2 regions of the Microbacterium arborescens genome follow, and region 1 is predicted to be linked to the other one. Evidence: predicted binding sites of a transcription regulator. Region 1 holds the regulator's gene; the other holds the start of a gene.
What was found. The regulator HspR, encoded in region 1, represses chaperone genes until heat shock. The targets are predictions, from matches to a motif close to AAGTTGAGTCNNNNNGACTCAACTT.
Positions count from the first base shown of each region.

Region 2: a site for HspR is predicted at 9,365-9,389, ahead of QUC20_RS03320 (Hsp20/alpha crystallin family protein). Genes of this name have one in related genera too.

Region 1 covers NZ_CP128474.1:336,485-352,116, reverse strand. The annotation lists gene QUC20_RS01685 (glycosyltransferase family 4 protein) at 1-846, opposite strand, end outside; gene QUC20_RS01680 (glycosyltransferase) at 849-1,997, opposite strand; gene QUC20_RS01675 (hypothetical protein) at 2,241-2,834, shown strand; gene QUC20_RS01670 (DUF559 domain-containing protein) at 2,941-3,825, opposite strand; gene QUC20_RS01665 (heat shock protein transcriptional repressor HspR) at 4,086-4,535, opposite strand; gene QUC20_RS01660 (DnaJ C-terminal domain-containing protein) at 4,629-5,633, opposite strand; gene QUC20_RS01655 (nucleotide exchange factor GrpE) at 5,645-6,271, opposite strand; gene dnaK (molecular chaperone DnaK) at 6,274-8,142, opposite strand; gene QUC20_RS01645 (response regulator transcription factor) at 8,471-9,190, shown strand; gene QUC20_RS01640 (MFS transporter) at 9,301-10,758, shown strand; gene QUC20_RS01635 (GNAT family N-acetyltransferase) at 10,765-11,211, opposite strand; gene QUC20_RS01630 (BCCT family transporter) at 11,282-12,949, opposite strand; gene QUC20_RS01625 (MarR family winged helix-turn-helix transcriptional regulator) at 13,028-13,552, opposite strand; gene QUC20_RS01620 (MarR family winged helix-turn-helix transcriptional regulator) at 13,664-14,260, shown strand; gene dcd (dCTP deaminase) at 14,329-14,934, opposite strand; gene QUC20_RS01610 (LacI family DNA-binding transcriptional regulator) at 14,970-15,632, opposite strand, start outside.
Region 2 covers NZ_CP128474.1:712,189-727,820, forward strand. The annotation lists gene QUC20_RS03265 (xylulokinase) at 1-347, shown strand, start outside; gene araA (L-arabinose isomerase) at 376-1,878, shown strand; gene QUC20_RS03275 (aldose 1-epimerase family protein) at 1,911-2,846, shown strand; gene QUC20_RS03280 (hypothetical protein) at 2,877-3,422, opposite strand; gene QUC20_RS03285 (DUF4383 domain-containing protein) at 3,422-3,835, opposite strand; gene QUC20_RS03290 (YdeI/OmpD-associated family protein) at 4,045-4,482, shown strand; gene QUC20_RS03295 (asparagine synthase) at 4,527-5,144, shown strand; tRNA gene QUC20_RS03300 (tRNA-Arg) at 5,221-5,293, shown strand; gene QUC20_RS03305 (FAD-binding protein) at 5,432-6,685, shown strand; gene QUC20_RS03310 (FUSC family protein) at 6,708-7,778, opposite strand; gene QUC20_RS03315 (L-serine ammonia-lyase) at 7,868-9,277, shown strand; gene QUC20_RS03320 (Hsp20/alpha crystallin family protein) at 9,429-9,854, shown strand; gene QUC20_RS03325 (HNH endonuclease signature motif containing protein) at 10,111-11,430, opposite strand; gene QUC20_RS03330 (hypothetical protein) at 11,449-11,616, shown strand; gene QUC20_RS03335 (MarR family winged helix-turn-helix transcriptional regulator) at 11,756-12,187, opposite strand; gene QUC20_RS03340 (DUF2207 domain-containing protein) at 12,223-14,022, shown strand; gene QUC20_RS03345 (hypothetical protein) at 14,309-14,641, shown strand; gene QUC20_RS03350 (sodium:calcium antiporter) at 14,675-15,632, opposite strand, start outside.

The DNA of each region.
Region 1 (15,632 bases):
GATCGGCAGCCCGTAGCCCTCGTCCAGGCTCAACGTCGCGAGCATACCGGCGTCGGCGAGGAGCGCCGCGTACTCGGCATCCGTCACCCCGCCGTGGAAGACGATGCGGGCGTCGGCGGGCGCGAGCTTCTCGAGCTCGGCGCGCCGGCCGTCCGAGATGCGGCTCAGCAGGTGCAGTGTGCGACCCGGCAGCCACTGCATCGCCCGGACGAGCGTCTCGACGTTCTTGTAGGGCATGAACGAGCCCATGTAGACGATGTTCCGCGGCTTGGCGGCCCCCGGCATCGCCGTCGCCGGTGCGAGGTCGGCCAGACGCTGCGGAGCGTTGGGCAGCACGACCACCTCGCGCTTGGTCAGCTTCACGTCGGCGAACTGCCGCTTGCTCGTCTCGCTCACCGTCGCGACGAGGTCAGCGGCGTTGAGCGTCGCCCGCTGCGGCGCGTACGAGAGGTGGAAGAGGCGCCATCCCAGACGGACGAACCACGGCAGGTCGCGCGGAGGTGTGCGGTGCCGGTAGTAGATCGTGTCATGGAGCGTCAGGATCAGCGCGAATCGGCGACCGAGGGCACCGATGGTCTGCATCGGCGAGTAGACCACGTCGGGACGGTGACGGTTCAGACGCAGGGCGGCGAAGGGCTCGAGCATCGAGGTCGGTGCGTGCAGCACGACGTGGGGGGCTCCCTCGGGCAGGAACGCGATCTGCGCGGGGTCGTGCACGATGAACGTGACCTCGACGTCCTCGGCGGGCGCCGCCGCGAACACCGCGTGCGCGAGCTCGTGCGAGAACCGGCTGATGCCGTCGTGGAAGTCGGTGCGGATGTAACGCGCGTCGAAGAACAGCCGCATCGTCACGCGTCGAGCGGCTCGCCGCGGTAGAGCTTCTCGAAGGTGTCGAGAGTGCGCTCGATGTCGTGGATCTCGACGCCGTCGAGCGAGGCCTGCTGCATCCGCAGGTACTCCTCGGGCGATGCGGTGAGCACCCGACGCAGCTTGTCCGCGAGATCGTCGACGTCGCCGGGTTCGAAGAGGTAACCGTTGACACCCGACTGTACGAGGTGGGGCAGCGCGACGGCATCCGCCGCCACGATCGGCAGCCCCGAGGCCATGGCCTCCATCGTCGCGATCGACTGCAGCTCGGCGATCGACGCGATCGCGAACACATCCGCCCGCGTGTACGCGGCACGCAGGTCGGCTTCATCGGTGCGCCCGAAGAACGTGACGCGATCGCTGATGCCCAGCTGCTGCGCGGTCTGCTCGAGGTTCCGACGCTGGTCGCCGCCGCCGACGATGTCGAAGTGGACGTCGAGCTCGGGCGCGAGCTTGGCGACGGCCTTCAGGGTGACCTCGACATGCTTCTCGGTCGTGAGGCGACCGACGAACAGGATGCGACGGTGCTCGCGCGGGGTGAGGTCGGGGGTGTAGTTGCGCTTGTCGATGCCGCAGCTGATCGGGATGACGCCCGAGATGTCGATCGTGTCCTCGAGGAACTCCGCGGCCTTGCGCGTGGGGGTCGTCACGGCGCGCGACATCAGGAACGTGCGCTTGGCGTCGTCCCAGCAGAGCTTGATGATGATCTTGTCGAGGAACGGCGGGAGCGTCGTGAAGTCGATGACGTTCTCGGCCATGACGTGGTTGGTCGCGACCACCGGGATGCCGCGCTTCCTCGCCTCGCGGGTGAGCCCGCGGCCGATGACGATGTGCGACTGGCTGTGGACGACGTCGGGCTTGACCGAGTCGAGGATGCGCCGCGCGTAGTGCTTCGAGCGCCACGGCAGCACGAAGCGCAGCCAGTCGTGCGGGTACCAGCGCCATCCGGGGAGGCGATGGACGGTGAGGTCCGCGCCCTCGATGTTCTCGGTGAAGACGCCCGACTGCGAGTGCTTCACGCTCGGCGTCACGACGTGGACATCGTGACCGCGAGCGGCGAGGCCGGCGGAGAGCCGCTCGGCGAAGCGGGCGGCTCCGTTGACGTCGGGGGCGAAGGTGTCGGCGCCCATCACGATGGTCAGAGGTGCGCGCGAGCTGGCGGCGGGAACACCCTCGTTCGTCGTGGATTCGGTCACGGGTCAGGCCCAATCTGTACGGCGGAGTGCCGCCGGCTGTGGCCGACGCGGCGGCCCCGAGCTTACCCGAGCGGTCTTGACGCTTCCGGGAGGCGGCCCGGCGTTGAGGCAAACCGGCCGCACGGGCTGCACGGCGGGCGGACGCGGGAACCCCGGCGGCATCCCTAGGCTGGGGTCATGGCCCGACTCGAAGCCGATGCCGATCCCGCCCGCTGGGTTGCCGTCACCGAATCGTTCGGATTCTCCGGACGCCGCGCCCGCAAGCGCGCGATCGGGATGCTGCTGAGCCAGGCCAACGCCGCGATCGGCGCCGCGCCGCGCCCGGGCGGGCGGTTCGCCGCGTGGGCCGCGAGCCAGGCGGTGCCGATGCTGATGCGACGCGCGAACGGCCGGGTGCGGGCCTGGATGTGGAAAGCCGACCCCGAGCTGCTGGTCGTTCTCGCGCAGATGCAGGAGGCGACGGCGCAGGTGCGGGCGGCGCGGGCGATGATGCCGATGGAGTACGACGACACCGAGGACTTCCGCTCCCCCTACCTGGGGGTGGGCGAGAAGCTCGTGATGACCCTGCCTCCCGATCCGAGGACGCCGCCGTTCGTGTCGTACACGTGGGACACCGGCACCCACCTCGTGACGTTGTCGGCCGTCTGCAGCGACCGCGAGCGCGTGGGAACGGTGCTCGACGAGCTCGATCATCTCGCCCGCTCGCTGCGCGTCGTCGACGATCTGACCCTCGACGAGTCCGCCGGCACCCTGCGCCTTCCTCCCGCCTGACCCCCTCCGCCCCCTCCGCCCCTGCCCGATCGCCGACCCGACGCAAAAGGTCGCCGAATTCCGGCCGGAGCGACCATTCGTGTCGGGTCGGCGAGGGGTTGGGGGGTCAGCTGGTCAACGCTTCGCGCGCACGGAGGAGGACGGCGCGACGCCGCGCGCCGCAGTGGGTTCTGTTCACGCGGATGACGCGCCAGCCGAGACGTGCGAGGTCGTCGAGGCGGTCGACGTCGCGGCCGTACTGCGCGTCGTCGAGCCGATGCTGCTGACCGTCGTACTCCAGGAGCACGCGCCGCTCGGCGTCGACGAGGTCGCCATAGGCCACGAAGTGCCCGGCCTCATCGCGGATGACCGCGTTGACCTCGAAGGTGGTCATCCCGAGGTCCTCGGCGTCGAGACGCAGCTCCGTCTCCGCAACGGAGTCGGTGCGTTCCCGACAGCGTTCGTGCGCGAGTCGGAGTGCACGTACGCCGCGCCGGCCGGACCACGCCGCCACCGCCCCGCCGAGCTGCTCGATGGACAGGACGGGATCATGCCTGCGCATGAGGGAGTCTGCCGCGATGACGAGCTCGCGTTCGCCCATGAGCTCGGCCGATTGGCACCAGGCGACGGCCGGATGCTCGATCGGAACGGGTCCGAACCGCCACCGACTCGCCGCGGCGGCTTCGTGCCCGCGCACCCCCGCACCCCGGGCGCGCCCGAGCGGTCGCGGCGCCGCGACGTCCACCTGCGTGCGCAGCCGCTCTGGAATCCAGCCGCCGACGAGAGCCACTGCCGTGGCATGGCTGATGTGCTCGCCTGCGCGCAACTTCGGCAGATAGGCGGTCACCAGCGCGCGCACGTCCGTCACGGGTGCACGCGAGCGGATGCCGCGGAAGGGCACGGCCAGGTCGGCGGAACGAAGTCTGCCCCGCGTCACACCGGTCGCGCGCGCGGTCCCAACCGTGAAGGCACCCGGCAGCGCCTCGGGGAGCTCAGCAGGAATGCGTGCCACCCGTCCAGACTGACGCTCTCTCGCCCTCTCCTGCGATATCCCCAGCCCGTTCACCATCCGGTCTCCCCCACCCTCGCCTGTGCAGGAACCCCGCCCACCCCGCCCCACCCCCGCCCCACCCTGAACCGACCCGAATGGCCGCTCCGCACGCCGGATAACGACCCTTTGTGTCGGGTCGACGGGGCCGGCTGAGGCTGCGGGGCCGGCTGAGGCTGCGGGGGCGGCTGAGGCTGCGGGGCCGGCTGAGGCTGCGGGGGCGGCTAGGACTGCGGGGCGGTGGGCGGGGCGGCGGGGCGGCGGTAGAGCACGACCTCGGTCGCGCGGCGGACGCGCGCGCCGTGGCGCAGGGTCACGACGGCGCCGGTCGCACCCGCGGCGAACACCCGCGCACCGGGGCGCTGCTGCATCTCGTCGCGAAGACGCTGCTCGAGGTCTCGCACCTCACGCCGAAGGCCCGCGACCTCGTTCTCGAGCTCGAGGATGCGCGCGATAGCGGGCAGGCTGATGCCCTCCGCCGACATCCGAGCCACCTCACGCAGCTGACGGATGTGCCGCAGCGAGTATCGCCGCGACCCGCCCTGCGTGCGCCCGGGCACCACGAGCCCCAGCCGGTCGTACTGCCGGAGGGTCTGCGCGTGCATGGCGGCGAGCTCCGCCGCGGCAGCGATCGCGAAGATCGGGGCGTCCTCGTCGATGTCGTCTTCAGCCATGGTTGGTCACCTCCTGGACGTCGAGATCGTCGTCATCCGGCCCGCCGCACCAGTCCCGTGGCGAACGGGTGCGGCGGGTCGACGACGGGTGTGTCAGCCGCGCGCCTTGTTCATCAGGTCGGCACGCGGGTTCTCGCGGGGTTCGACCTCCGCGAAGCGCTCGAGGGCCGCCCGGGCTTCCTCGTCGAGGTGCGCAGGAACGGCGACCTGGACCTCGGCCAGCAGATCGCCGGTGCCCTTGGACGTGCTCACACCGCGACCCTTGACCCGCAGGACGCGACCCGACGGCGTGCCGGGCGCAACCCGGAGCTTGACGGGGTCGCCGCCGAGCGTCGGAACCTCGATCGTGGCGCCGAGGGCGGCCTCGGTGAAGGTCACCGGAACCACGACGCGCAGGTTGAGCCCATCGCGCGTGAACACCGAGTGCGGGCGGACCGTGACGGCCACGACGATGTCACCCGGCTCGCCGCCGTCGGGCGAGGGCCGCCCGCGGCCGCGCAGCCGGATCTTCTGGCCGTCCTTGACGCCTGCGGGGATCTTCACCTTGAACGGCTTGCCGTCTTCGCCCTGGAGCGTGACGGTGTCGCCGCGCACCGCCGTCGCGAAGTCGAGCGTCGTCCGAGCTGTGACGTCGGCGCCGCGCTGCGGGCCGCCGAAGCCCTGGAATCCGCCGGTCGAGCGGCCGAAGCCGCCCGTCCCGAAGCGGCTGGATCGGCCGGACTGCTGGTTGAACATCGCGAAGATGTCGTCGAAGTCCGCGCCGCGCGCTCCGGCGCCGCCTCGAGCCCCCTGGTTGAAGGCGCTGAAGACGTCTTCGAAGCCACCCGCGCCCTGGCCACCCGCGGTGAAGCGGGCGCTGCCCGACCCCATCGCTCGGATCTGGTCGTACTCGGCGCGCTGCTCCTTGTCGGAGAGCACGGAGTACGCCTCGCTGATCTCCTTGAACTTCGCCTCGGCCGCAGCATCGCCCTGCGTCGAGTCGGGGTGGTATTTGCGCGCGAGCTTGCGGTAGGTCTTCTTCAGGTCGCTGTCGGAGACGTCCTTGGAGACGCCCAGCACCTTGTAGAAGTCCTTATCGAACCAGTCCTGACTGGCCATGTCGTTGCCTCCTATTCGGCCGGCACGGCGACGACGACCTTCGCCGGACGCAGCTCGATGCTGCCGAGGCGGTAGCCGACCTCGACGACCTCGAGGATCGTCGGCTCGGCCGTGCCCGGGGTGGGCGCCTGGAAGATCGCCTCGTGCTGCTGCGGGTCGAACGCGTCGCCCGCGGCGCCGTAGGACTCGACACCCAGTCGCGCCACGACCCCGCGCAGCTTGTCCGCGATCACCGCGAGCGGCGATCCCTCGACGAGGTCGCCGTGCTTGTCGGCACGGTCGAGGTCGTCGAGCACGGGCAGCAGACCCTTGGCGACCGAGCCCTTGGCGCGCTCGATCTCGACCTCGCGCTGCTCCTCGGTGCGCCGACGGTAGTTGGCGTACTCGGCCTGCACGCGCTTGAGGTCGAGCACGAGGTCGTGCTCCTCGGCAGGCGCTTCGGCGACGGCGGCCTCGTCGGACTGCGTCGCGCCGAGGATGTCGTCGATGGTCAGTTCGTCGTCCGCAGCCGCGGCGTCCGCGGCATCCGTTGCTCCGGTGGCCTCGTGCGCGTCGGGGCCGGACGCCTGGGCGTCCGACCCCTCCCCGCCGAGGACCTCGTCTTCGCCGTGCGGCTCTTCGAAGTCCTTGTTGGTCATGATTACTTCTTCTCGTCCTCGTCTTCGACGACCTCGGCGTCGACGACGTCCTCATCGGATGCCGTCGCACCGGCGTCACCGGTCGGAGCGTCGGTCGGGGCACCCTGCGCCTGGTCTGCCTGACCCTGCGCGTAGATGGCCTCACCGAGCTTGCCCTGCGATGCGTTGAGCTTCTCGAACGCGGTCTTCACGGCCTCGTCGTCATCACCAGCGAGTGCGGTCTTCAGCGCGTCGACGTCACCCTGCACCTCGGACTTGACGTCCTCAGGCAGCTTGTCGGCGTTGTCGGCGATGAGCTTCTCGATCGAGTACGACAGGGTCTCGGCCTGGTTGCGCACCTCGGCTGCCTCGCGGCGCTTCTTGTCCTCTGCCGCGTGCTCCTCGGCCTCACGCACCATGCGCTCGATGTCGTCCTTGGGCAGCGACGAGCCGCCGGTGATCGTCATCGACTGCTCCTTGCCGGTGCCCTTGTCCTTCGCCGAGACGTGCACGATGCCGTTGGCGTCGATGTCGAAGGTGACCTCGACCTGCGGGATGCCGCGGGGTGCCGGCGCGATGCCCGTGAGCTCGAACGTGCCGAGCGGCTTGTTGTCGCGGGTGAAGTCGCGCTCGCCCTGGAAGACCTGGATGGCGACCGACGGCTGGTTGTCGTCGGCGGTCGTGAAGGTTTCGCTGCGCTTGGTGGGGATGGCGGTGTTGCGCTCGATGAGCTTCGTCATGATGCCGCCCTTGGTCTCGATGCCGAGGCTCAGGGGGGTCACGTCGATGAGGAGGACGTCCTTGCGCTCGCCCTTGAGGACACCGGCCTGCAGGGCGGCGCCGACGGCGACGACCTCGTCCGGGTTCACGCCCTTGTTGGGCTCCTTGCCGGCTTCCTTCTTCACGAGCTCCGACACGGCGGGCATGCGGGTGGAGCCACCCACGAGCACGACGTGGTCGATGTCGCCGACCTTGATCCCGGCCTCGCGGATGACGTCTTCGAAGGGCTTCTTCGTGCGGTCGAGCAGGTCCTTCGTGAGGTCCTCGAACTTCGCGCGCGACAGCGTCTCCGAGAGCGACACGGGGCCCGAGTCGGTCAGCGAGAGGTACGGCAGGTTGATCGAGGTCGACTGCGAGCTGGAGAGCTCCTTCTTCGCCTGCTCGGCGGCCTCCTTGAGGCGCTGCAGGGCGATCTTGTCGCCCGAGACGTCGACACCGGTCGTGTCCTTGAACTGCTTGATGAGGTACTCGACGATGCGCTGGTCCCAGTCGTCGCCACCGAGGCGGTTGTCACCGGCCGTGGCGCGCACCTGGATCGTCGAGAAGTCGTCGTCCTTGCCCACTTCGAGCAGCGAGACGTCGAAGGTTCCGCCACCGAGGTCGAAGACGAGGATGAGCTCGTCTTCCTTACCCTTGTCGAGGCCGTAGGCCAGCGCGGCGGCGGTCGGCTCGTTGATGATGCGCAGGACGTTCAGGCCCGCGATCTCGCCGGCCTCCTTGGTCGCCTGGCGCTCGGCGTCGTTGAAGTACGCGGGCACGGTGATGACGGCATCCGTCACCGTGTCGCCGAGGTACTGCTCGGCGTCGCGCTTGAGCTTCTGGAGGATGCGAGCCGAGATCTCCTGCGGCGTGTACGCCTTGCCGTCGATCGCCTGGGTCTTCCAGTCGGTGCCCATGTGGCGCTTGACGGAGGTCAGGGTGCGGTCGACGTTGGTGACGGCCTGCCGCTTGGCGGTCTCACCGACGAGGACCTCGCCGTCCTTGGTGAATGCGACGACCGAGGGGGTCGTACGGAGCCCTTCGGCGTTGGCGATGACCTTGGGCTCGCCGCCCTCGAGGACGGCCACGACGGAGTTCGTCGTGCCCAGGTCGATACCCACTGCACGTGCCATGAGTTGTCTCCTTACTTGCGGTTCTGATGGATCTGAAGTCTGCGGCGGCCCAACCTGAGCCGCGATGACTCAACTGTACTCGCGCACCGAAACCATGTCAAGAGAAGTTGAGTCAGGTCGTATCAAGTTCATTGCCGGATGGCGAGGTGCATGACGTCCACCTGAGCCAATTCTGAGCAACCCTGAGGCACGATCATCGGATCCTCTCAGCGGCGCGCTATATGTTGAGTCCACTCATGACAAGAAGCGTGAACCCGAACTCGCCTCTCGTCGACTCCGAGCCCGTGATGGGCGGTCGTCGAGCGTTCCCGCGTGCCCGGAGGCACCCGTGACGCGCAGCGCCGTCGTCATCGAGGATGACGACGACCTCCGCAGCCTGCTCAGCCAGACCCTCGAGCAGCACGGCTTCGCCGTCCACGCCTTCCCCGACGGCCCCGCCGGAGTCGACGCCGTCCGCCACCTGCGTCCGGACCTGACGACCGTCGACGTCAAGCTCGACGGCATCGACGGTTTCGAGGCGGTTCGCCGCATCCGGGCCTTCCACGACGGATACGTGCTCATCATCAGCGCCGTCGACGACGAGACCGCGACGGTCGAGGGCTTCCGCAGCGGAGCCGACGACTACGTCATCAAGCCCTGGCGCCCCTACGAGCTGCGCGCCCGCATCGACGCCCTGATGCGGCGCCCCCGCACCCTCCAGTCACCCGAGAACGTGTCGGGTGGCTGGCTCGAAGCAGGTGGTTTGCGGCTGAGCCCCGGATCGCGCCGCGTCGAACTCGACGGCCGCGCCCTCGATCTGACCCGTTCCGAGTTCGACGTCCTGCAGGCGCTGATGCAGCGCCCCGGTGACGTCGTCGAGAAGGCGTGGATCGCGCTCATGCTGCGCCGTCAGAGCGGTGTCCATGGCGAACACGTCAGCCCCCACGACCTCCACGCGGTCGAGGTGCACCTGATGAACCTGCGCCGCAAGCTCGGCGACGACGGACGCACCGGCCGCTGGATCGAGACAGTGCGCGGCATCGGCTACCGGTTCGCGCGTCGCGACTGAAAAGCGCCCCACCCCGTTCGGCTGCGGATACGCTGACCCCGTCGCGAAGATGCGACGCGCCGCCGACGGGCGGCACCGAGTGTTCACGGAGAGGTCGTAGCGTGCCCGGCATGTCACCCGAGACCGATCCGCCCGGCGGAGGCCGCAGCCCGAAGGCATCCGCGCCGGGGGTTCCCACGCCCCCCACCGCCGCCGACACGCAGGCCCTCGGGCGCATCGCCGCCATGCAGACCCGCGATGTCGACGAGCAGCCCGTCCCCCGGAAGACCGTTGTGTCGTGGGCACTGTGGGACTGGGCGACGCAGCCGTTCAACTCCGTCATCCTCACCTTCGTCTTCGCGTCGCTGTTCCTCGTCTCCGATTCGTTCCTGCCCGCCGACATCGCCGCGCTGCCCGACTCCGACCCGATCAAGGAAGCAGCCCTCGCCGAGCTGGCGAGCGGGTACGGCGTCGCCTCGACAGCTGCCGGCATCCTGATCCTGCTCCTCGCGCCGGTGCTGGGGCAGACCGCCGACCGATCGGGCCGGAAGAAGCGGTGGCTCGGCGTGTTCACCGTCGTCCTCGCGCTGCTGCAGTTCGCGCTGTTCTTCACCTTCGCCGACCCGGCGTACTTCTGGTACGGCGCGATCGTCCTCTCGCTCGGCGCCGTCGTCTCCGAAATCGCGGGCGTCAACTACAACGCCATGCTCGTCGAGGTGTCGACGCCTCGCACGATCGGCCGGGTCAGCGGCCTGGGCTGGGGCCTCGGGTACATCGGCGGCATCGTCGCGCTCACCCTCGTGGTCGTGCTCACCTTGGCCGACTGGTTCGGGATGGACACGAGCAACGGTCTGGCCTACCGGCTCATCGCCGTGGGATGCGGGGTCTGGACGATCGTCTTCGCCATCCCGCTGATGCTGAACGTCCCCGAGCGCTCCGCACCGCACAGCACGGAGAAGGTCGGCTTCTTCGCGGCGTACGCCCACCTGGTCGCCGACATCGCTCGCCTGTATCGCACCGAGCGCCCCACGTTCTGGTTCCTTCTGGCGAGCGCGGTCTATCGCGACGGCCTCGCGGGCGTCTTCGCCTTCGGCGGGGTGCTGGCTGCCCGCGCGTTCGGATTCTCGCCGACGGAGGTCATGGTCTTCGGCATCGCCGCGAACCTCGTCGCCGGCGCGTCCACCATCATCGCGGGACGCTTCGACGACCGTTTCGGAGCGCGAGCCGTGATCATCGCGACCCTCTCGGGGCTCATCGCGGTCGCCGTGCTGCTGTTCGTGCTGCAGGACGCCGGATCGATCGTGTTCTGGATCGCCGGGCTCATCCTCTCGGGATGCGTGGGACCCGCACAGGCGGCGAGCCGCTCACTGCTCGCGCGCGTCACGCCTCCGGGCATGCAGGGTGAGATCTTCGGCCTCTACGCCACGACGGGGCGCGTCGCGAGCTTCCTCTCCCCCGCCATGTGGGCGCTGTTCATCGCCTGGTTCGGCAGCATCATCTGGGGCGTGCTGGGCATCGCCGTGGTGCTGCTTCTCGGGCTCGTGCTGCTGCTCTTCGTGCGCCTGCCGAAGCAGGCCGGCATCCGCTGACCGGCTTCAGGCGGAACGCCGCATGGGGACGTGCGGGATGTCGTCCTCCGAGAACTCCGGCCCGCTGATCGCGAATCCGAACCGCCCGTACCAGTCGGCGAGGTGCTTCTGCGCGTCGAGGTCGATCGCCGCGCCGGGCCACCGCTCGCCGGCGCGCTCGACCGCCGCGCGCATGAGCTGGGCCGACAGGCCACGGCCGCGGGCCTCCGCGGCGGTGGCGACGCGTCCGATGCGGGCGTTGCCCGAGGCATCGCGCAGCAGCCGGAGCGTCGCCAGAACCCGTCCGTCGTCTTCGATCCAGAAGAGCTCGGTGGCGGGCTCGAGGTCTCGGCCGTCGAGCTCGGGGTAGGCCGCGGCCTGCTCGACGACGAAGACGCTGACGCGCAGCCAGAGCAGACGGTAGAGGGTCTCGGCGGGAACATCGGTCAGACGGGCGGAGGACACCGGAGGCATCCGCCCAGCGTACGACGAAGGCGCCGGGCGGTCGGGCCCGGCGCCTTCGCGGCGATCGACGATGTCCGCGTCAGCCGCGCCTGCCGACGATCCACGGGAAGCGCACTCCCCGCTCGTTCGGCTCCTCGACCTCGAGGCCGTAGTGGTCGCCGATGCGTTCGATGAACTGGGCCCGCTCCGCACGGGCGTACGCGCGGCGCTCGCGTTGGAAGGCCAGCACCGTCGACCAGCACATCAGGAGCATGACGATCGAGAAGGGCAGCGCGATGAGAATCGCCGCGGTCTGCAGCGCCTGCAGGCCTCCGGCGAGCAGGAGTGCGCTCGCGAGGGCGGCGGTGATGACGACGAAGAACACACGCACCCAGCGCGGCGGCTCGGGGTTGCCGCCCGTGGCGATCATGCCCATGACGAGGGCGCCCGAGTCAGCCGAGGTGATGAAGAACACGGCGATCAGGACGATGGCGCCGATCGTCAGCACGCCACCGGCCGGCAGCCCCTCGAGAAGCTGGAACAGCGCCCCCTGCAGGTTCACCGAACCATCGGCGGCGAGCATCGACCCGGGCTGTTCGAGCTCTCGGTACAGCGCCGAGCCGCCGAGGACGGCGAACCACAGGATGCCGATCAGGGTCGGCACCAGCAGCACGCCCGCGACGAACTGGCGAACCGTGCGCCCCTTGCTGACGCGCGCGATGAAGATGCCGACGAAGGGCGCCCACGAGATCCACCAGCCCCAGTAGAACGACGTCCACTGCGCCTGCCAGGCCTCGCCCGCCGCCCCCTGGAGAGCGCTGACGGTGAAGGAGAGGCCGATGAAGTCCTGGATGTACGCACCGATCGACTGCACCCACTCTCGCAGGAGGAACTGCGTCGGCCCGGCGAAGAGGAGGAAAAGAAGCAGCAGGCCGGCGACGATGAGGTTGAAGTTGGAGAGCCACTTCATCCCCTTCGTCACTCCCGACAGCACCGAGAACAGGACGAAGACGGAGACGATCGCGATGAGCCCGATGAGCATCGCGTCGTTCATGGGAGGGAGGCCGATGAACTCGAGGCCCGAGCCCATCTGCATGACTCCGAGTCCGAGCGAGGTTGCGACACCGAACAGGGTGCCGACGAGAGCGACCGCGTCGATCACGTTGCCCGCGGCCCCACGCACACGATTGCCCAGCAGCGGCTCGAGCGCCCAGCGGATCGAGATCGGCCGGCGACGGCGGTGGATCGCGTACGCGAGCGCGAGCCCGACGACCACGTACATCGCCCAGGCGTGCACACCCCAGTGCAGGTACGTCTGCGTCAGCGCTCCCTGAGCCAGCTGCTGCTCGGTGCCGGTCACCCCGGGTCGCGGGTCGACGAAGTGGCTGAGCGGCTCGCTCACGCCGTAGAAGACGAGTCCGATACCCATGCCCGCCGCGAAGAGGAGCGAGAACCACGAGCCGGTCGAGAACTCGGGCTCGTCGTCGTCGCGTCCGAGCTTGATGTCACCGAAACGACTGAAGCCGACGAAGATCGCGAAGCCGACGAAGAAGGCCGCGATGAGGACGTAGTACCAGTTGAACGAGTCGACGATCGACGTCTGGATGGCGCCGAAGAACGACTCGGCCGTGGTGGGGAAGATGATCGCGAAGGCGCTGAAGCCGACGATCACGACCGCGGCGGGCCAGAACACCCAACGGGCGATCGTGCCCGGGGTGGACACCGCGGCTATGCGTTCTGCGGGAGAGGGCTGATTCTCGGTGCTCACCGAACCAGGGTGGCAGGATACCGGCGCGACGCAAAGTGGAGAAGCCCAGTTGCCTGCATCCGCGACAGCGGGTATGGCTCAGCCGCGCGGCCAGGCGTCGGCGAGTTTGGTGAGCAGTCGGGCCAGTTCGGCGCGCTCGTCGTCGGTGAATCCGTCCAGCGCGCTGCCCAGGGCCGCGCGACGTTCACCCCGCACGCTGCGCGCGAATCCACGCCCCTCGTCGGTCAGTGCGATGCGGGTGCGGCGGGCGTCGTCGGGGTCGGCCTCGCGACGCACCAGGTCGAGCTCGACGGCCTGCTGCACCAGCCGGGAGGCCCGCGGCTGGTCGACACCGATCGCCTCACCGATCTCGCTGACGCTGAGCGGGTGGGATGCCGCGGCGAGCGCCTCGAGCATGCGCAGGCGCGCGAGGCCCGCCATCCTCCCGCGTCCGTCGGCGAACGGACCCCCGCGATGTCCGTGCGGGCCGTGCCCGGCGTGGCTGCCGAACGGCCCCTGCGCGTGCGCTGCGTGCTGCGGACCGGGCCCTGGACGCCGCAGCCCGCGCAGACGCCCCAACGCGTCGGCGATGGCATCGATCTGCGGGTCGTCGGCAGCCGTCATGGTTCGAGAATACATGCGACTTGACATGGACCGGACTGCATGTCATAGTGCATATACATGACACATGACATACATAACGGGTCGGATGCGCCGGCCCGCGAAGGGAACATCATGAACAACCACGACAACACCCCCGAGGCACCCGAGACCCGATCGCGGTCGCTGGCCTTCTGGATGCGCGCCGCCGGAGCGGCACTCGCCACCGAGATGAATCGGACGCTGGCCGCCGAGGGGCTCGACCGCCGAGACTGGGCCGTACTCGATGTCCTCGCGGGCGAGCGCGACATCCCCGGCCTCGCCGAGCGCGTTCAGCGCGGCGGGAAGCGCGTCCGGTCGCTTGCGGCTCGCGGCTGGGCCGCCGAGCGCGACGGCGCCTGGACCATCACCGAGGAGGGCCGTCGCGAGCGCGACCGCATCCATGGGCTCGTCACGGGCGTCCGCAATCGCGTGCGGGGCGCCGTGTCGGATGACGACTACGCCACGACGGTCGCTTCGCTCGAGGCGATCGCTCGCGAGCTGGGTTGGGACGAGAGCGGACCACGCCGATTCGGCCCCCGGGGCCACCGCGGCTTCGGTCACCGCTTCGGCCACGACCACCGCGTCGGCCACGGCCGGGGCCCTCGCTGCGGCGAGCAGCCCCACCACGGCGAGCACGCGTTCGAGCGCGGCTTCACCGCCGGCTTCGCGGCCGGGCGCGACGCCGCCTGACCCGCGGCAGCTCGGATGAGGCCCCCGAGGTTCGACGCCTCGGGGCCCCCATCCGTCCCGGAACCGCGTCAGGCGCCGCGCGATCCGGCGTCGATCGTGCCCACGTCGGTCCGGTGGAAGTTCTGGAACGAGCGCGACGCGGTCGGGCCGCGCTGCCCCTGATAGCGGTTGCCGTACGGGCCGGATCCGTAGGAGTTCTCACTCGGCGAGCTGAGCTGGAAGAAGCAGAGCTGCCCGATCTTCATCCCCGGCCAGAGCTTGATCGGCAGAGTGGCGACATTGGCGAGTTCGAGCGTCACGTGACCCGAGAACCCGGGGTCGATGAAGCCGGCCGTCGAGTGGGTGATCAGGCCCAGCCGCCCGAGAGACGACTTGCCCTCCAGGCGCGCGGCGACGTCGTCGCCGAGGCGCACCTGCTCGTACGTCGATCCGAGCGCGAACTCGCCGGGATGCAGGATGAACGGCTGGTCCGGCTCGACCTCGATCAGACGGGTCAGCTCGGGCTGATCCTGCGCCGGGTCGATGAAGGGGTACTTGTGGTTGTCGAACAGGCGGAAGTACCGGTCGAGGCGCACGTCGACGCTCGAGGGCTGCACCATCGAGGCATCCCAGGGGTCGAGACCGATACGGCCCTGATCGATTCCGGCACGGATGTCGCGATCACTCAGCAGCACGGACACAGCCTAGAGCGCGAGGCCGGGCGAGGACGTCATCCGGCCCGATACCGAGCGGGCGGCGCGGTGGTCTGCCGGGCCACCAGCTTCGTCGGAAGCCGCAGATGCGTGGCCGGCAGCGTCTCGCCGCGCATGAGGGCCAGCAGCATCTGCACCGCGGCCGCCCCCAGGCGCCCCATCGGCTGTCGCACCGTCGTCAGGGGGACGGGAAGCCTCGTCGCCTCGGGGATGTCGTCGAATCCGACGATCGACAGGTCGCGGGGAACCTCGAGCCCGAGCTCGGCGGCCACCTGCAGGATGGCGATCGCCGACACGTCGTTCGCCGCGAAGACAGCGGTGGGCCGATTGGCCGCCGAGAGCATGTCGATCGCGACCTCGCGCACCGTCGCCTCGCGATAGCGCCCCGCCCCGACGTACGTCGCGTCGAACGGGATGCCGGCGTCGGCGAGCGCGCGACGATATCCGGCGTCGCGTGCGATCGACGACCGCAGGTCGGCGCGTCCCGCGATGTAGCCGATGCGCGTGTGCCCCATGCCGATGAGGTAGGCCGTCGCCTCACGGGCGCCGCCGTAGCTGTCGCTCTCGACGATGGGCACGTCGGCGGGGCCGGTGTGCGGGTCGATCGCGACGAGCGGGACGTCGGCACTCGCTTTGACCACCGTGGGTGTGACCATGATCGCGCCGTCGATCAGCGTTCC
Region 2 (15,632 bases), 380 kb from region 1:
TGCTCGACCGCGAGGGTGTGCAGCTCGACCGGATGTTCGCCCACGGTGGCATGTTCCGCACCGCCGGCGTCGCCCAGCGGTTCCTCGCCGCCGCTCTCGGTGCCCCGGTGGCCGTCGGCGACACCGCCTCCGAGGGAGGCGCGTGGGGCATCGCCGTCCTCGCCGATTATCTCGTCCACGGCGACGGGCTCGATCTCGACGATTACCTCCGCGAGCGCGTCTTCGCGGCTGCGTCGATCGACGTCGCCGAGCCCGACGAGGCGGATGCCGCCGGCTTCGCCGCCTACCTCGATCGTTACGACGCGGGGCTCGCCGTCGAGCGTGCCGCCGTCGCCGCCCTCTCCTGACCCGTCCGATACCACCGGAAGAAGAACAATGACCCTCTCCACCTCTCTCGAGCAGTACACCGTCTGGTTCGTGACGGGCAGTCAGAACCTCTACGGCGAGGAGACCCTCCGCCAGGTCGCCGAGCAGTCGCAGCAGGTCGTCGCCGGCCTCGCCGGGCTGCCGGTGCGTGTCGAGTGGAAGCCCGTCCTGAAGGACTCCGAGTCGATCCGCCGGCTCGCGCTCGACGCGAACGCCGACGACTCGGTGATCGGCGTCATCGCGTGGATGCACACGTTCAGCCCGGCCAAGATGTGGATCACGGGTCTCGACGCCCTGCGCAAGCCGCTGCTGCACCTGCACACGCAGGCCAACGTCGAGCTGCCGTGGGCCGACATCGACTTCGACTTCATGAACCTCAACCAGGCCGCCCACGGCGACCGCGAGTTCGGCTACATCCAGACGCGTCTCGGCGTCTCGCGCAAGACCGTCGTCGGGCACGTCTCCAACCCCGAGGTCACCCGCCAGATCGAGGACTGGCAGCGGGCCGCGGCCGGTTGGCAGGCCGCCCGCACGCTCAAGCTCGCGCGCTTCGGCGACAACATGCGCTACGTCGCGGTGACCGAGGGCGACAAGACCGAGGCCGAGCTGCAGTTCGGCGTGCAGGTCAACACGTGGGGCGTGAACGAGCTGGCGGAGGCCGTGGCCGCGGCATCCGACGCCGACGTCGATGCGCTGGTCGAGGTCTATCTCGCGCAGTACGACGTCGCGGACGAGCTGCTCCCGGGAGCCGAGCGGCACCAGTCGCTGCGCGACGGCGCGGCGATCGAGATCGGGCTGCGCTCGTTCCTCGAGAGCGGCGGCTTCGGGGCGTTCACCACATCGTTCGAAGATCTCGGCGACCTGAAGCAGCTGCCCGGCCTCGCCGTCCAGCGCCTCATGGCCGAGGGGTACGGCTTCGGCGCCGAGGGCGACTGGAAGACCGCGATCCTCGTGCGCGTCGCCAATGTCATGGGTTCGGGTCTGCCCGGTGGGGCGAGCCTCATGGAGGACTACACCTACGACCTCGTTCCCGGTTCTGAGCGCATCCTCGGGGCGCACATGCTCGAGGTGTCGCCGTCGCTGACGACCGCGAAGCCCCGTCTGGAGATCCACCCGCTGGGCATCGGCGGCAAGGACGACCCGGTGCGCCTCGTCTTCACCGCCGACCCGGGTCCCGCGCTCGTCGTGGCGATGAGCGACATGCGCGACCGGTTCCGTCTGACGGCGAACGTCGTCGAGAACGTCGAGGCTCCCGACCTGCCGAAGCTGCCCGTAGGACGCGCGATCTGGAAGCCGGCGCCCGACTTCGCCACGTCCGCCGCGTGCTGGCTCGCAGCCGGTGCCGCCCACCACACGGTCATGACGACGGCGGTCGGCATCGAGGTGTTCCGCGACTTCGCCGAGATCGCCGGGACGGAGCTCGTGGTCATCGACGACGACACGACGGTGCGAGGATTCCAGAAGGAGCTCCGCTGGAACCAGGCCTACTACCGCCTGGCCCGCGGACTGTGAGCTCTGAGAACCAGAATCGAGAGGGGACGCCCGTGGCGGCATCCGGAACGTCGTACGTGCTGCGATTCGGCGACGCCGAGGCGATCGTGGCGAGCGTGGGAGCGTCGCTGCGCTCCTTCCGGGTCGCCGGACGCGACCTCGTCGTGCCCTACGGCGAGGACGAGGTGCGTCCGGGTTACCGCGGCGCGACGCTCGCGCCGTGGCCGAACCGGGTCGTCGACGGCCAGTACGAGGTGGACGGCACGCGCTACCGCCTCGCCCTGACCGAACCCGAGCGGCACCATGCGCTGCACGGCCTGGTGGCCTGGCTCGACTTCGAGCCCGTGGTCGTCGCCGCCGATCACGTGACGCTCGGCGCCACGATCGTCGCGCAGACGGCCTACCCGTGGACGGTGCGCGTCGAGACGACCTACCGGCTCGGCGCCGACGGATTGACGCAGACGGTGCGCGCGACGAACGAGAGTACGGATGCCGCGCCTTTCGGCACGGGGCCGCATCCCTATCTCGTCGCCGGGTCGTCGCCGCTCGACGAGTGGACGCTCGAGCTTCCCGCCGCACGCGTGCTCGAGGTGACGCCTGATCGGTTGTCGCCGGTCGCGCTGGCCGATGTCTCGGATATCGCCGAGTTCGACTTCCGAGAGCCGCGGGCGCTGGGCGCCGTCGAGATCGACCATGCGTTCACGGGGCTCTCGCGTACCGATGACAGCGTGGCAACCGTGCGGGTGACCGATCCGTCGGGCACCGGCGTCGCGATCTCGTGGGATTCCGCGTGTCCCTGGGTGCAGGTGCACACCGCCGACCTTCCCGGGGGACCGGCGCAGCCGGGGCACCGTGCGGGTCTCGCGGTCGAGCCGATGACGTGCGCGCCGGATGCGTTCAACGCCGCACGCTACGACTACGACGCGGGACTCATCTTCATCGCTCCCGCCGAGACGGTCGAGGCTTCCTGGCGCATCAGCGCGATCTGATCCCGCGGCTGGGTCGCCGAGCGCCGGGTCTCAGTGACTGTGCTCGGTGGAGAAGAGCGGGTGGTCGGAGTGGCTCGGCGCAGCGCGGCCGGCCTCCGTCGCGCCCAGTGCCGGTGTGACGAGTCCGGCGACGATGACGCAGCCCGCGACGAGTCCGATGACGCTCGTCCGTGGTGCGACTCGGGCGTCGGCGGGAGAGGTGTCGGCTGACGCTGAGCGCGCCCGCCGTACGACGGCCGCCGCCGCTACGCCGTACGCGACGTGGAGAAGGGCGGTCACGCCGACGGCGTGCACGCTGATGCGCATCGGGTCCGCCGCAAGAGCAAGCCCCGACATCACCGTGCCGACGACGGCGATGGCCATCGCGACGCGGGGAGCGACGAGGCGGCCGCGCGTCAGGGCGGCGACGCCCCAACCCAGGGCGGCCGCCCCGACCGCGACCGCCAGGGCACCGACGCCGCGGTCGGCGGCTCCGGTGCCCTGGGTGATCATGCCCGCGCCCACGCCGAGCTGGAGCAGACCAGCCCCCCACGCGGCGAGCGTGGGCCAGGAGCGGGTGAGCGCGGCGGCGTTCATCAGATCGCGGCCGTGCGCGGGGCGGTGGCGCGGTCGGTGCCGAGGCCGACACCCAGCAGCACGAGGGCGCTGGCGAGGTGGAGGAAGTGGTCGGCGGTGTTCAGGGCGAGCACGTTGGCGGCGCTGTCCTGGATGAAGAAGCCCACGATGCCGAGAAGCAGGTAGGCGGCACCGACCGTCGTGTTCACGCCCTTCGCGGCGCGGACGCCGGAGAGGCCGCCGATGAGCAGCGCGGCGCCGATCAGGAGGTGCGCGATGTTGTGCAGCGGGTTGACCTCGAAGATGCCGAGCAGCAGGCCACCCTCGGTGGCGATGAAGTCGACGCCCGCGGTCACGGTGAAGCCGAGGAGGCCGACGAGGATGTAGACGGCGCCGAAGATGATCGCCACGAGGCGGTTCGGTGATGTACGCATGAGGGTTCCCTCCCATTGGGCGACGGATGTCGCGGTGCTGCGGTTGTTCGGTGACAGTGGCAGATCGGTTTGCCTCTGGGTGGGCCCGGGGCGTCCGATCTTGTGTGGTCGTCGATATCGATGGGGAGTAATGCCCAGGCCGTGACGCGAGGCTACGGTCAGCGACTTCACGGCTCACAGGCCTTGTGCTGCCTTCATGGGCGGTGGTAGTGAGAATCGTGCGATTCGAGACGACGCTGTCCCAGTTCGGGAACAACACCGGCATCGAGGTGCCCTTCTCGGTGCTGGATGCCCTGGGCGGTGGGCGTCGTCCCGCCGTCTCCGTCACCGTCAACGGCTTCTCCTTCCGCAGTACGGTGGGTTCGATGCGCGGGCTCGCGCTGGTGCCGTTCTCCGCCGAGCGGCGGCGCGAGAGTGGCCTCGCGGGCGGGGATGCCATCGTCGTCGACATCGAGCTGGATGAGGCGCCTCGAGAGGTCGAGACGCCGGACGATCTGGTCGCCGCGCTGGCCGAAGCGGGGGCGACCGCGGCGTTCGACCGTCTGGCGCCGAGCGCGCGCAAGGCGCACGTCGTCAACGTCGAGTCGGCGAAGACGCCGGAGACCCGCGCGAGGCGGATCGCGGCGATCATCGCCAAGCTCGGCTGACACCTGCGCCCCATAGGATTGGGGTGAGGTGAGGAGGGGCAGCGTTGGCCACCCGTCAAGCGCGTACCAAGAGCTCGGAGATCGTCGCCGAAGGGCTGTACATCGCCTCCGCGGCGACCCGCCTGGCGCTCAAGAACGCCATCCTCGTCGACATCCTCGCCGATGGGCGCGATTTCGAGCCCGATCGCTTTCTCGACGACGCCCGCGATGCGCTGATCTCGCTCGCGGAGGAAGCCGAGGCCGACGCCGAGCGCACTCACCGAGAACGTAAGGCGGCGAGCGGCCGCTACAGCGACTCGAGCGGCACCCACGATTACCGCAGCCGCGATGTGTCGAACCTGCGACGGCGGCGCAAGCAGTCGCTGCGCATCGCCAAGGAGCTGCGTGAACGCGCGGCGGATGAGGGCGAGCTGCGCAAACTGATCGCCGACGCGCGCGAGGCCGCGTGGTCCGAGGTCGCCGGCAACATCGACCGGACCCTTCGCATCGAGGCGGCGCGGCCGGATCTCGAACCCGACTACGAGCGCATGCGCACGGCGCGCATGCAAGCTCTACGGATGGTCGATCTTCCGCGCTTGCGGTCGCAGCGTCGCAACGCGCAACGGCAGGTTGTCGAGCGCGACGAAGCCCTCGATTCCGCGGCCACGCCGGTGATCGACTAGCCGTTCCGCGCTCGATTCGCTCTTTGTGCGAGAGCGGGCTATGCTTGACGACGGCCCGGGAGACATTCCAGGCCATGCGCCCGTAGCTCAATGGATAGAGCATCTGACTACGGATCAGAAGGTTAGGGGTTCGAGTCCCTTCGGGCGCACACTGTGTTGAGACAGTGAACGAGAAGCCTCCGCTCTGCGGGGGCTTCTTTGTTTCTCTGGCGCCATCTGGCGTGACAGCATCGAGGACTTTGTTGTAGCTGTGTACATTCTCGGTGGCCATCGCGTAGCGTGGGCTCGTGACCGAACGGAACTGGGCCGGAACACACACCTTCGCCGCCGAAGGCGTGCTCGTGCCGACGACGATCGCCGAGGCGCAGCGACTCGTCGCGTCTCACGACCACGTCAGATCGCTGGGGACTCGGCATTCCTTCAACGACCTGGCCGACGCTGCCGGCGTTCTCCTCGACCTGACCGGGATCGATCCCGACATCGTCATCGATGAGGCGGCCCGCACCGTGACCGTGGGGGCCGGCACGCGGTACGCCGTCGTCGCTCGGCACCTCGCCGATCACGGGTGGGCGCTGCACAACATGGGGTCGCTGCCGCACATCTCCGTCGGGGGCGCGACGGCGACGTCGACGCACGGATCAGGCGATCGCAACGGTTCGCTCGCGACCGCCGTCCGCGCGCTGGAGTTCATCGACCCGGACGGCGAGCTGCGCACGGTCTCAGCGGGCGACGACGACTTTGCCGGGAGCGTCGTCCACCTCGGCGCGCTCGGGCCGGTCGTGCGCCTGACGCTCGCGATCGAACCCACGTACCGGGTTCGCCAGGACACGTATGCCGGGCTCACGTGGGACGACCTCTTCGAGCGGTTCGACGAGGTGACGGCATCCGGGTACAGCGTCAGCGTGTTCACGCGCTGGAACACGGCCGATGTCGGCGAGGTCTGGATCAAAGAGCGTCTCGACGAAACCTCGGCTCCCGACATGGCGGAGCGGCTGCTGAGTGCCCGTCGCGTGAGGACGAAGGCAGACTCGCCGGCCGCGGACGGGGTCGACAACACCACCGAGCAGGGTGGCGTGCCCGGCGACTGGTGCGAGCGTCTGCCGCACTTCCGTATCGACGCGACGCCGTCCAACGGCGACGAGATCCAGACCGAGTACTGGGTCGACCGGGCTGTGGCCGTCGAGGCCATCGCGGCCGTTCGTTCGATCGCCGACCGGGTCGAGCCGGCACTCCTCGTGACCGAGCTGCGTACCGTGGCGGCCGACGACCTCTGGCTCTCGCCCGGGTTCGGACGCGACAGCGTCTGCATCCACTTCACCTGGAAGAACGAACCGGATGCCGTTCGGGCGGCGATCTCTCACGTCGAGCGCGTGCTCGCACCGTTCGACGCTCGTCCGCACTGGGGCAAGGTCTTCTCGATGCCCATCGGCGACTCGCTTCCGCGCCTCGACGACTTCCGCGCGCTCGTCGCGCGGGTCGACCCGAACGGCAAGTTCTCGGGGCCGTACCTCGAACGGGTGCTGGGTATCCCGGCGCGGTGACCTGCCGCGCCGACCGGTCGCGTCAGGCGAACGGTCGAGACGCCTCGATGATGCGGCTGAGATCGACCGCGGCGCGGGTCCACGGCGAGATGCGGCCGTCGCTGGGCGTGGGTGCCGCCTCGACGACGCGGGCGAGTGCCGTCTCGGCCTCCTCGACCGCCGCCGGGGTCGCGGGATCGCGCACCGGCCGTGCCACCGCCCGCGCCGTGGCCCGTACCGCCTCGGCGAGCTCGGCGCGCAGCGGCTCTGCATCCGGGGTCAGGGGGAGGGCGTCGATCCCCTCGGCGAGCTCGATCGTCTGACGGACGGTGTTCTCGAGCGCTCTCAGGCGGCGCCCGTTCTCGGCCTCGATCCCGCGGCGTCGTCGGGCGAGCGGGTGGGCTTTGCGGCTGCGGGCGGCCTCGCGCACGTCGGCCGAGACGGCGTCGAGGATCTCTTGGAGATAGCGCTGGCCGGTCGCGTCGGTGGGCGCGCTGTCGGCGACGGAGGCGGCGAGCATCTCGAGGCGGTCCGAGACCGCGTCGCGCAGCTGCGACAGGCGGGTGGAGGCGCGTCGCAGGTACAGGGGCGGAACGATCGCGAGGTTGACGGCGACACCGATGACGACGCCGAACGCCATCGTGACGAGGTACGACACCGAGAAACCGCCGGCGTCGTTCGCTCCCAGCAGCAGCACGAACAACGCCGCGATGGCGATCCAGTCCCGGCCGGTGCCGAGCGCCCGGATGCCGCCGACAGCCACGCCCGCGGCGACGACGATCGCGACACCCAGGATGCGGGGGCTCGGGCCCGAGACGATCCACAGGCCCGCGAGCCCGATCGCGATGCCGATCGCCAGCCCGCCGACCGCTTGCAGTCCGGCCTTGGCCGAGTCGGCGATCGTCGGGTACATGCTGACGAGCACGCCGAGCGGTGCGTAGTAGGAGTACTCGTCGTGCGCGAAGGGGACGAACGGTGCGAGGTACCAGGCGATGGCGGCGGCGAGGGCCGTCTTGCCGGCCAGCAGCAGGCGCGAGACCGCGAAGGCCTCGCCGCCCGCGGTTCGCGCGGCGGCTTTGAGCGACGCCAGACGGGGGTGGGGTGCAGTGGTCATCGGTCGCGACGATAGGTGCGCCCCGGGTTCTCGCATATGCCCTTGACGTCGCCGGGCTCCTGCGGCAGATGCTGGCGTAGCCTGGGGGTGTGAGCGCTTACGTCTCGGCGTTCGAGCTGTTCTCCATCGGTGTAGGACCCTCGAGCTCCCACACGGTCGGACCGTTGCGCGCTGCCCGCGCCTTCGCGGTGGGGCTCGAAGCCGGTGGCCGGCTGAACGAGGTCGAGCGCGTCGGCTGTGTGCTGTACGGGTCGCTCGGGGCGACCGGGATCGGGCACGGCACGCCGGATGCCGTGGTCGCGGGGCTGCAGGGCCACGCGCCGGAGACCGTCGATCCCGATGTGGTTCGCGCGGCGTGGACGGACTGGGTCGACGGAGCGGTCCTTTCGCTCGCGGGGCGGCACCCGGTGTCGTTCTCGCGAAGCGACGTGTCCTTCGAGCCGCGGACGCGACTGCCCGAGCACCCGAACGCGATGACGCTCAACGCCTGGGATGCCGCAGGCGTGCTCGTCGCATCGGAGACCTACCTCTCGGTCGGGGGCGGTTTCATCCGCCGGGCGGGGACGGGCGAGCAATCGCACGCCGATGGTTCGCCGGGCCGGGATGTCGCATGGCCGTACCGCTTCGGCAGTGCCGCAGAGCTGCTGGAGCTGTGCGATCGCGATGGCCTGAGCATCGCCGGGCTGGCGCGCCGCAACGAGGAGGCGCTCCGGCCCGAGGCCGAGGTCGCCGCCGGCCTCGACGCGATCTGGGACGCCATGGCGGGGTGCGTCGAGGCGGGCCTGCGCGCCGAGGGCACATTGCCGGGGATGCTGCGGGTGCGGCGTCGCGCAGGTGCGATGCGCGCGCAGCTCGAGGCGGCCGAGGCCGCCGGTGGGCGCGAGCTCCCGGGGGAGTGGCTCGGCGCTTTCGCGCTCGCCGTCAACGAGGAGAACGCATCGGGGGGACGCGTGGTCACCGCGCCCACGAATGGGGCCGCGGGCATCCTCCCCGCCGTCGCGATGTACTGGTGGCGGTTCGCCGCGGAGTCGCGGCTCGGGTCGGAGGAGCTCGATCGCCGGCGCGGCATCCGGCGGTTTCTGCTGACCGCGACCGCGCTCGGCTCGCTCTTCAAGGCGAACGCGTCGATCTCGGGCGCGGAGGGCGGCTGCCAGGCGGAGGTGGGTTCCGCGTGCGCGATGGCGGCGGGCGGTCTGACGGCAGTCATGGGCGGCAATAGCGCGCAGATCGAGAACGCTGCGGAGATCGCCATGGAGCATCACCTGGGGCTCACGTGCGACCCGGTCGGCGGCCTCGTGCAGATTCCATGCATCGAGCGGAACGCGATCGCCGCGTCGACCGCGGTCACCGCGGCGCGCCTCGCCCTGCGCGGCGATGGGCAGCACTACGTCTCGCTCGACGCCGTCGTCGAGACGATGCGTCAGACCGGGATCGACATGTCGCACAAGTACAAGGAGACGAGCGAAGGCGGTCTCGCCGTCAACGTCGTCGAGTGCTGAGTGCCGCCCATGTGCCCCGCTCGTCGGGGCGCTGTTCGCCGTGCGAGAACCCTTGGCACTCGAAGGGAGGGAGTGCTAATCTGGATGCAGTTGAGCCGCTAAGGCTCAACTTTCAGATCTCAACACGAAGCATCAGAGAAGGGAAAGATCGATGGCTACTTACGACCCGTTCCGCGACCTCGACCGCATCGCCTCGAGCCTCTTCGACACGCGCCGCGGCCCCCGTCGCATGCCGATGGACCTCTACCGTGACGGCGACCACTACGTGATGACCGCCGACCTGCCCGGCATCGACCCGGGTTCGGTCGACATCGACGTCGACGGCCAGCTGCTGACGATCCGCGCCGAGCGCACGCTCGCGAGCGGTGACGGTGTGAAGTGGATCACGCGCGAGCGCGAGGCCGCCAGCTTCCTGCGTCAGCTGAACCTCGGTCAGGGCGTCGACACCGAGGGCATCGCCGCGACCTACAACAACGGTGTCCTGACGGTCACCATCCCGGTCAGCGAGAAGGCCAAGCCGCGGAAGGTGGAGGTCACGACCGACGCCGCCGCGCCGGTGGTGCCGATCGAGAACTGATCGACAACCGATCGCGCAGAACCTGCCGAAGCGCATGTCGTGACGCGTTCACAGCGCGCGTCGAGCGCACTGCATGACGGGCGGCCGCAGCCCCTTCGGGGGCGCGGCCGCCCTTTGCGTGTGCACAGCGACGGCAGGGTCTCAGGGTCGTCGCGGACTGACCTCAGCGAGGCAGCGATGCGTCGTGGGGCGCGCTGGCATAGTTTCGCCACGCCTGGGAAAAGTCGTGGTGCGCGCGAGTGCGCGACGCACCGGCTCAGAAGGGTGGTGGTTCGGGTGGCGGTGCCCCGCCAGTTCGACCGCCCCGCGGTGGATCGGTCGTGTCGGTCGTGTCGGTGGTGAAGCAGACCGCTGGTGTGGGTACGTCTTCGCGGTAGACCCTGCCGAGGGGTGAGGTCCATTCCAGGACTCCGCCGCCGACCTGCCGCACTTCCCACCGGGTGAATTGCTTCATGGAGTGGTGTCGTTGGCAGAGGTGGGCGAGGTTGTGGAGGTGGGTGTGGCCGCCGAGGGCGTAGTCGATGGTGTGGTCGAGTTCGCACCTGATCGCCGCCCGCCGGCATCCGGGGAACCGGCAGTGCTGATCACGGGCGGTGAGGAGTTTCTTCATCGCCATGGTGGGCCGGTACGTGTCGATCTCGACCGGGGTGCGGGTGACCGGGTCGATGAAGAGCCGGTCCCACTCGGTGACCTGTCCCGCGAGCAGCCGCGCGGTCTCGGCATCGACCAGCGCACCGCCGACGGCCTCGGCGGGGTGCTCGTCACGGCCCACCAGGGTCTCCGCGGTGAGGGTGACCTGCACGCGCGCCCGGATCGCCCCGAGCCCGCCGGCCCGGTCGGCCCCGTAGGTCGGGTCGACCACCGGTGCTCCGCCGAGGACGAGGTCGCCGAGGATGTCAGCACGCAGTTGATCCATCGTCCGGGCGTCTGGCGCCGCATCTGCCCCGGCGCCCGCAGCACCGGCCGAGGCAGCACCGGCCGCGGCAGCATCCGCCTCCACCGCATCACCGCAACCACCCGCCTCCGCGGCATCCGCCCGGGCGTCCTTCACCGACTGTCCCATCTGGGTGAGCCGGTCAAGCATCCCCACAGCGATGACGGTGGGGAGGTTGGCGACGAGGTTCGACATCCCGTCGGCCCCGTGGAACACCCGCACGCACCGCTCCACCGCCGCAGCACCATGCCGCTCCGTGAACGACTGGGGGTGCACCCGCGCCGCCAAAACCTCGAGCGCACCCCGCACCCGGGACGGTACATCCCGCTCGCACACGCCGATCGCCGCTTCCGCGAACGACTCCCGCACCTCGTCCGGCAGCCCCGCCCCGATCTTCACGACGACATCGACGTGTCCGCGTTCGATCCGCCGTTCCACCCACGCCTCGAACACGGCGGGGTAGTCGTCGATGACGGTCATCGCATGGTCGATCTCGCCCTGCAACCGCCGATCCGTCAACCGCGCCATCCCCGCCGCCTCGGCCGCAACCGATCGCAACTCCATGTCGGAGGCCATGCCCCGCACCCCATCGCGCCGGGCCTCCCGCAACGCCGACCGGCCCAGATCGGCCAACGCACGCATCCGCTCAACCTCGCCAGCATGGACAAGATCGAGCGCCTCCGCATACCGCGCGAACGCGAGCACCTGCGCGGGCGCGGCGTCATCGCATCGCACCCCACACATCTCGCCGCTCGATTCCATGTTCCCATTGTGGCAGCGGGGTACGACATTCAGGTCGAACTTTTGTACGACTGTGGGGGCAATTGATGACGGCGCCGCTGGGGAGGAGCAGGCGCCCGGCACCCCGGCCCCGGCGACACCGCACCCGAACCGAGCCAAGGCCCGTCACGAACGCGCTACGACACCACCCGCCGCGCCCGAAAGCCACTGGACCGGGCGCCGCAGATCAGGAGAGTCGGCGCAGCTTCGTCGTGAGCTGCTCGAGCTGCTCCAGTTCGTCGGTCGACAGCACCGACATCCGCTCGGCGATCGAACGTCCGTGAGCTGCCGCGAGGCGGCGGAACGCCGAGACGCCTTCGGGTGTCGCGGTGAGCATCGCGCCGCGGCCGTCGGTCGGGTCTCCGCATTTGGTGATGAGCCCGCGCGCGACCATCCGGTCGACGAGCCGCGACACGCTCGGCTGGCTGATGAGCATGTTCGCCGTGACGTCGCGCAGCCGCGCACGATGACCGGCGCCACGCACGACGGTCAAGAGCACGTCGTACTCGGCTTGCGTGAGCTCGTCGCCGGCGAAGTCGTTGCTGATGTCGTCGAAGATCTCGTGCTGTGCGCGGAAGAGACTCTCCCACGCTGCCACGGCACGACGACGATCGCTCATGGCGACAACTTTACTGCCCGCCTAAGCTGGTCGGCATGATCCGTCGCAGCCGGGCGGCAGTCGCGGTCGCGGTCCTCATGCTGATCACAGCAGTTTTCGCGCTGGCAGCACCGGCCGCGGCATCCGCCGACGAATCCGCCGATCTCGATGCGTTCGTCTTCGACTCGCTGTCCGTCGACTACACATTCACCCGCGACGACGACGGGACCGCACGCATGCGCGTCGTCGAGACGTTCGTCGCCGACTTCCCCGATTCGGATCAGAACCGCGGCATGCGGCGACTTCTTCCCGAGACCTACAACGGGCAGCCGCTGCATCCCGAGCTCATCTCGGTCACGGATGAGAACGGCGCGGCCCGGCCCGTCGAGACCGACAGCGAGGATGGCACGCTCGGCATCCTGACGCGAGGCGCTGCCTACCTGCACGGCCGGAACACGTTCGTGTTCACCTACGACCTCGAGAACGTCGTCTGGGACTTCCCCGACACGGGACTCGAGTTCTATTGGGACGTCAACGGCACCGACTGGAACCAGCCGTTCCGTCAGGTGACCGCGACGCTGCATGTCGATCCGACCATCGCGGACTCCCTCGCGGGACGTGAGGCCTGCTACGTCGGTGAGCAGGACAGCACCACCGCGTGCCCGGAGATCACCGCGTCGCCGGATGGCGCCACGATCACCGCGTCGGCGTCCGACCTGGCTCCGCATGAGACCCTCACCCTGGCGGTCGGGTTCGAAGCGGGTGCGTTCGAGACCTACGACACCTCGTTCGTGTCGTCGCCTCTCGGATGGCTTCAGTCCGGGTCGGTCGCGCTCCTCGCCGGCGCTACCGGCTGGGCGCTGCGGAACCGGCGCCGCTACCTCCGCGACGAGCCGGGGCGCCCCACGATCATCGCCGAGTACACCCCTCCCCGGGATATCGATGCTCTCGAGTCGGCGGTGCTGCTGAAGAAGACCTCGAAGGCGATCCCGGCCGAGGTGCTCGAGCAGGCGCTCGTCGGCTCGATCCGCATCGTCGACGACGGCAAGCATCGCTGGGGGCGGGCGAAGCTGCAGGCGGAACTGGTCGACCCGAAGCTGGCCGATCAGAACGGCCGGATGCTGCTGAGCGGGATGTTCCCGCACCACCGGCGCGGCGAGATCTACCGTTTCGGCTCGTCCGATACCCGGCTATCATCCGAGACGCAGCGCGCCCTCAAGCTCGCCGAGGACAACCTCAAGCGGCGCGACATGTACCGCACGGTTCCGGCCGGGGTTCGTGGCTGGCCGGTCGCCGCGTGCGTCGTGCTGGCCGGTCTCGTCATCCTGTTCGGCGCGCTGGCCCTGAGCTCGTACGTGCACCCGGCCCTCCCCGTGGTGGGGATCGTGCTGGCCGCGGCATCCTTCTTCGTCGTGATCTTCGCCGTCTCGGGCTCGCCGCTCTCGCGAGCCGGCGCCGAGACGCGTGATCACCTCCTGGGGCTCGACCTGTTCATTCGCTGGGCCGAAGAAGATCGCATCCGGATGCTGCAGTCGCCGGCGGGCGCTGAACGCGAGCCCGTGGCGACGGACGACCCGCGGGAGGTGCTGCGGATCTACGAGCGGCTGCTGCCGTACGCCGTGCTGTTCGGCCGCGAGAAGGAGTGGGCGGCCCACCTGACGGCGGCGTACGCCGCAGCCGGCGTGACCGCGCCGATCTGGTACTCCGGTTCCGGAGGGTTCGACGCCTCGTCGTTCGCGGCCGGCATCGGCACCCTGTCGTCGGCCGCCGCGTCGTCGTCGTCGACGGCTGGCGGGTCGAGCGGCGGCGGTTCAGCGGGCGGGGGAGGCGGCGGGGGTGGTGGCGGCGGCGCCTGAGTGACCGTCAGTCGGAGCCCCGCCGGGCGTCGCGAACGCAGTTGAGGGCCCGACCGAAGAGGCATTCGGTCGGGCCCTCGTCCCTTTGCACCAAGAGTTTCCTGCAATCACATGCCGGTGGCTGCCACAGCAAAACAGCTACCGTGCGAGCACTCTATAACGACGAGGTAACGACGAGCAAGGGTTTTCCGTTATCTCTTCGTAATCATTGAGAACACTGAGCCTGCGCCTCACCGACGTCGGGCTTTCGGCCTTCGAGGAGCCGCCGGTCTGTCAGGATGAGCGGGTGCACGCCCACGGCCGAGACACCGCCAGCGGACCCTTCGTGGTCACGCTCGTCGTCGACCTGCCGATCGCCAAGCCCGACGCGCTCGAGACGATCGCCTTCGTCTCGGACGGCGTCATCGAGAACGCGGGCACCGCGTTCCCCCGCGTCGGACTCGGCCGGGACGTATGGGCGGAGGTGCAGATCCCGAAGTTCGCCGACCCGCCCCCGCTGGCGGTGGACGTGTGCTCCGACGTGTCGTGGGATGCTGCGGCGACCGAGGCCGCGCGCCTGGCAGATGCACTGCGCCGCGTGGGCTGGTCGGTGCGGTCGCCCCGCTCGGACGAGATCTGACCCGCGCCCTCGGCGACGCCCACTCGGCGACGCTCACCCGGCGACGGCGAAGAGACCCGCCACGCCGGCGCCGTAGAGCACGAGCACGACGAGCGAGTCGACGCCCATCCCGGCGACGCGCCGTGCGGGCCGGAAGATGAGCCCGACGACATACACGAGGGTCAGCAGCGCGGCAAGCGCCGTGAGATAGATGTCGGCGCCGTTCGCTTGGGGCAGCACAGCCTGCCCCGAGATCAGTGTCGCCACGAGGAACAGCACCGGCAGGAAGGCGTTGCCGCCGAAGATGTCGCTCATCGCGAGGTTGTCGTCGCCCTGCCGGATCGCCTGCAGCCCCGTCGAGATCTCCGGCAGCGCGGTGGCCAGCGCGAGGACGGTGGCTCCGAACAGCACGCCCGACAGCCCGATCCCGTCGGCGATCGCGTCGCCGGATCGTTCGAGAACGACTCCCGCACCGAGGGTCGCGAGCGCCGAGACCACGAACACCACGACGACCGCGGGAGTGCTCATCGCATGATGCGGATGCTGCGGCTTCGCGCGCCGGTGGCCCGGCGTGTGCTCGCTCGCGCCCGGCGACGTGCCGTTCTCATGCCAGGGCAGATGCTTCCCGGCGCGCTGCACGAGGAAGAGCCCCGCGAGCCACAGCGCCGCGATGAGCACGACATCGGGGGTCACCCGTGCGACGACGAGGTCGCCGGGCAGCTGGCTGCCCGCCATCACCACGGCGAGCACGGCGACCACGACCACGGCTTCGAGCACGAGGACGAGCGATGCCGCACGATAGGTGAGCGGCCTGACCCCGCGCCCGCGCTTGCCGAACGCGTCGAGGATCACCAGTACGACCGTCTGCAGGGCGATGCCGCCGAGGATGTTGCCCACGGCGACCTCGAGGTTTCCCGAGATCGCGGCGCTGACGGTGATGGCGATCTCCGGCAGGTTCGTCGCCACAGCGAGCACGATCAGTCCACCGAAGGCACTGCCGATGTGCCATCGG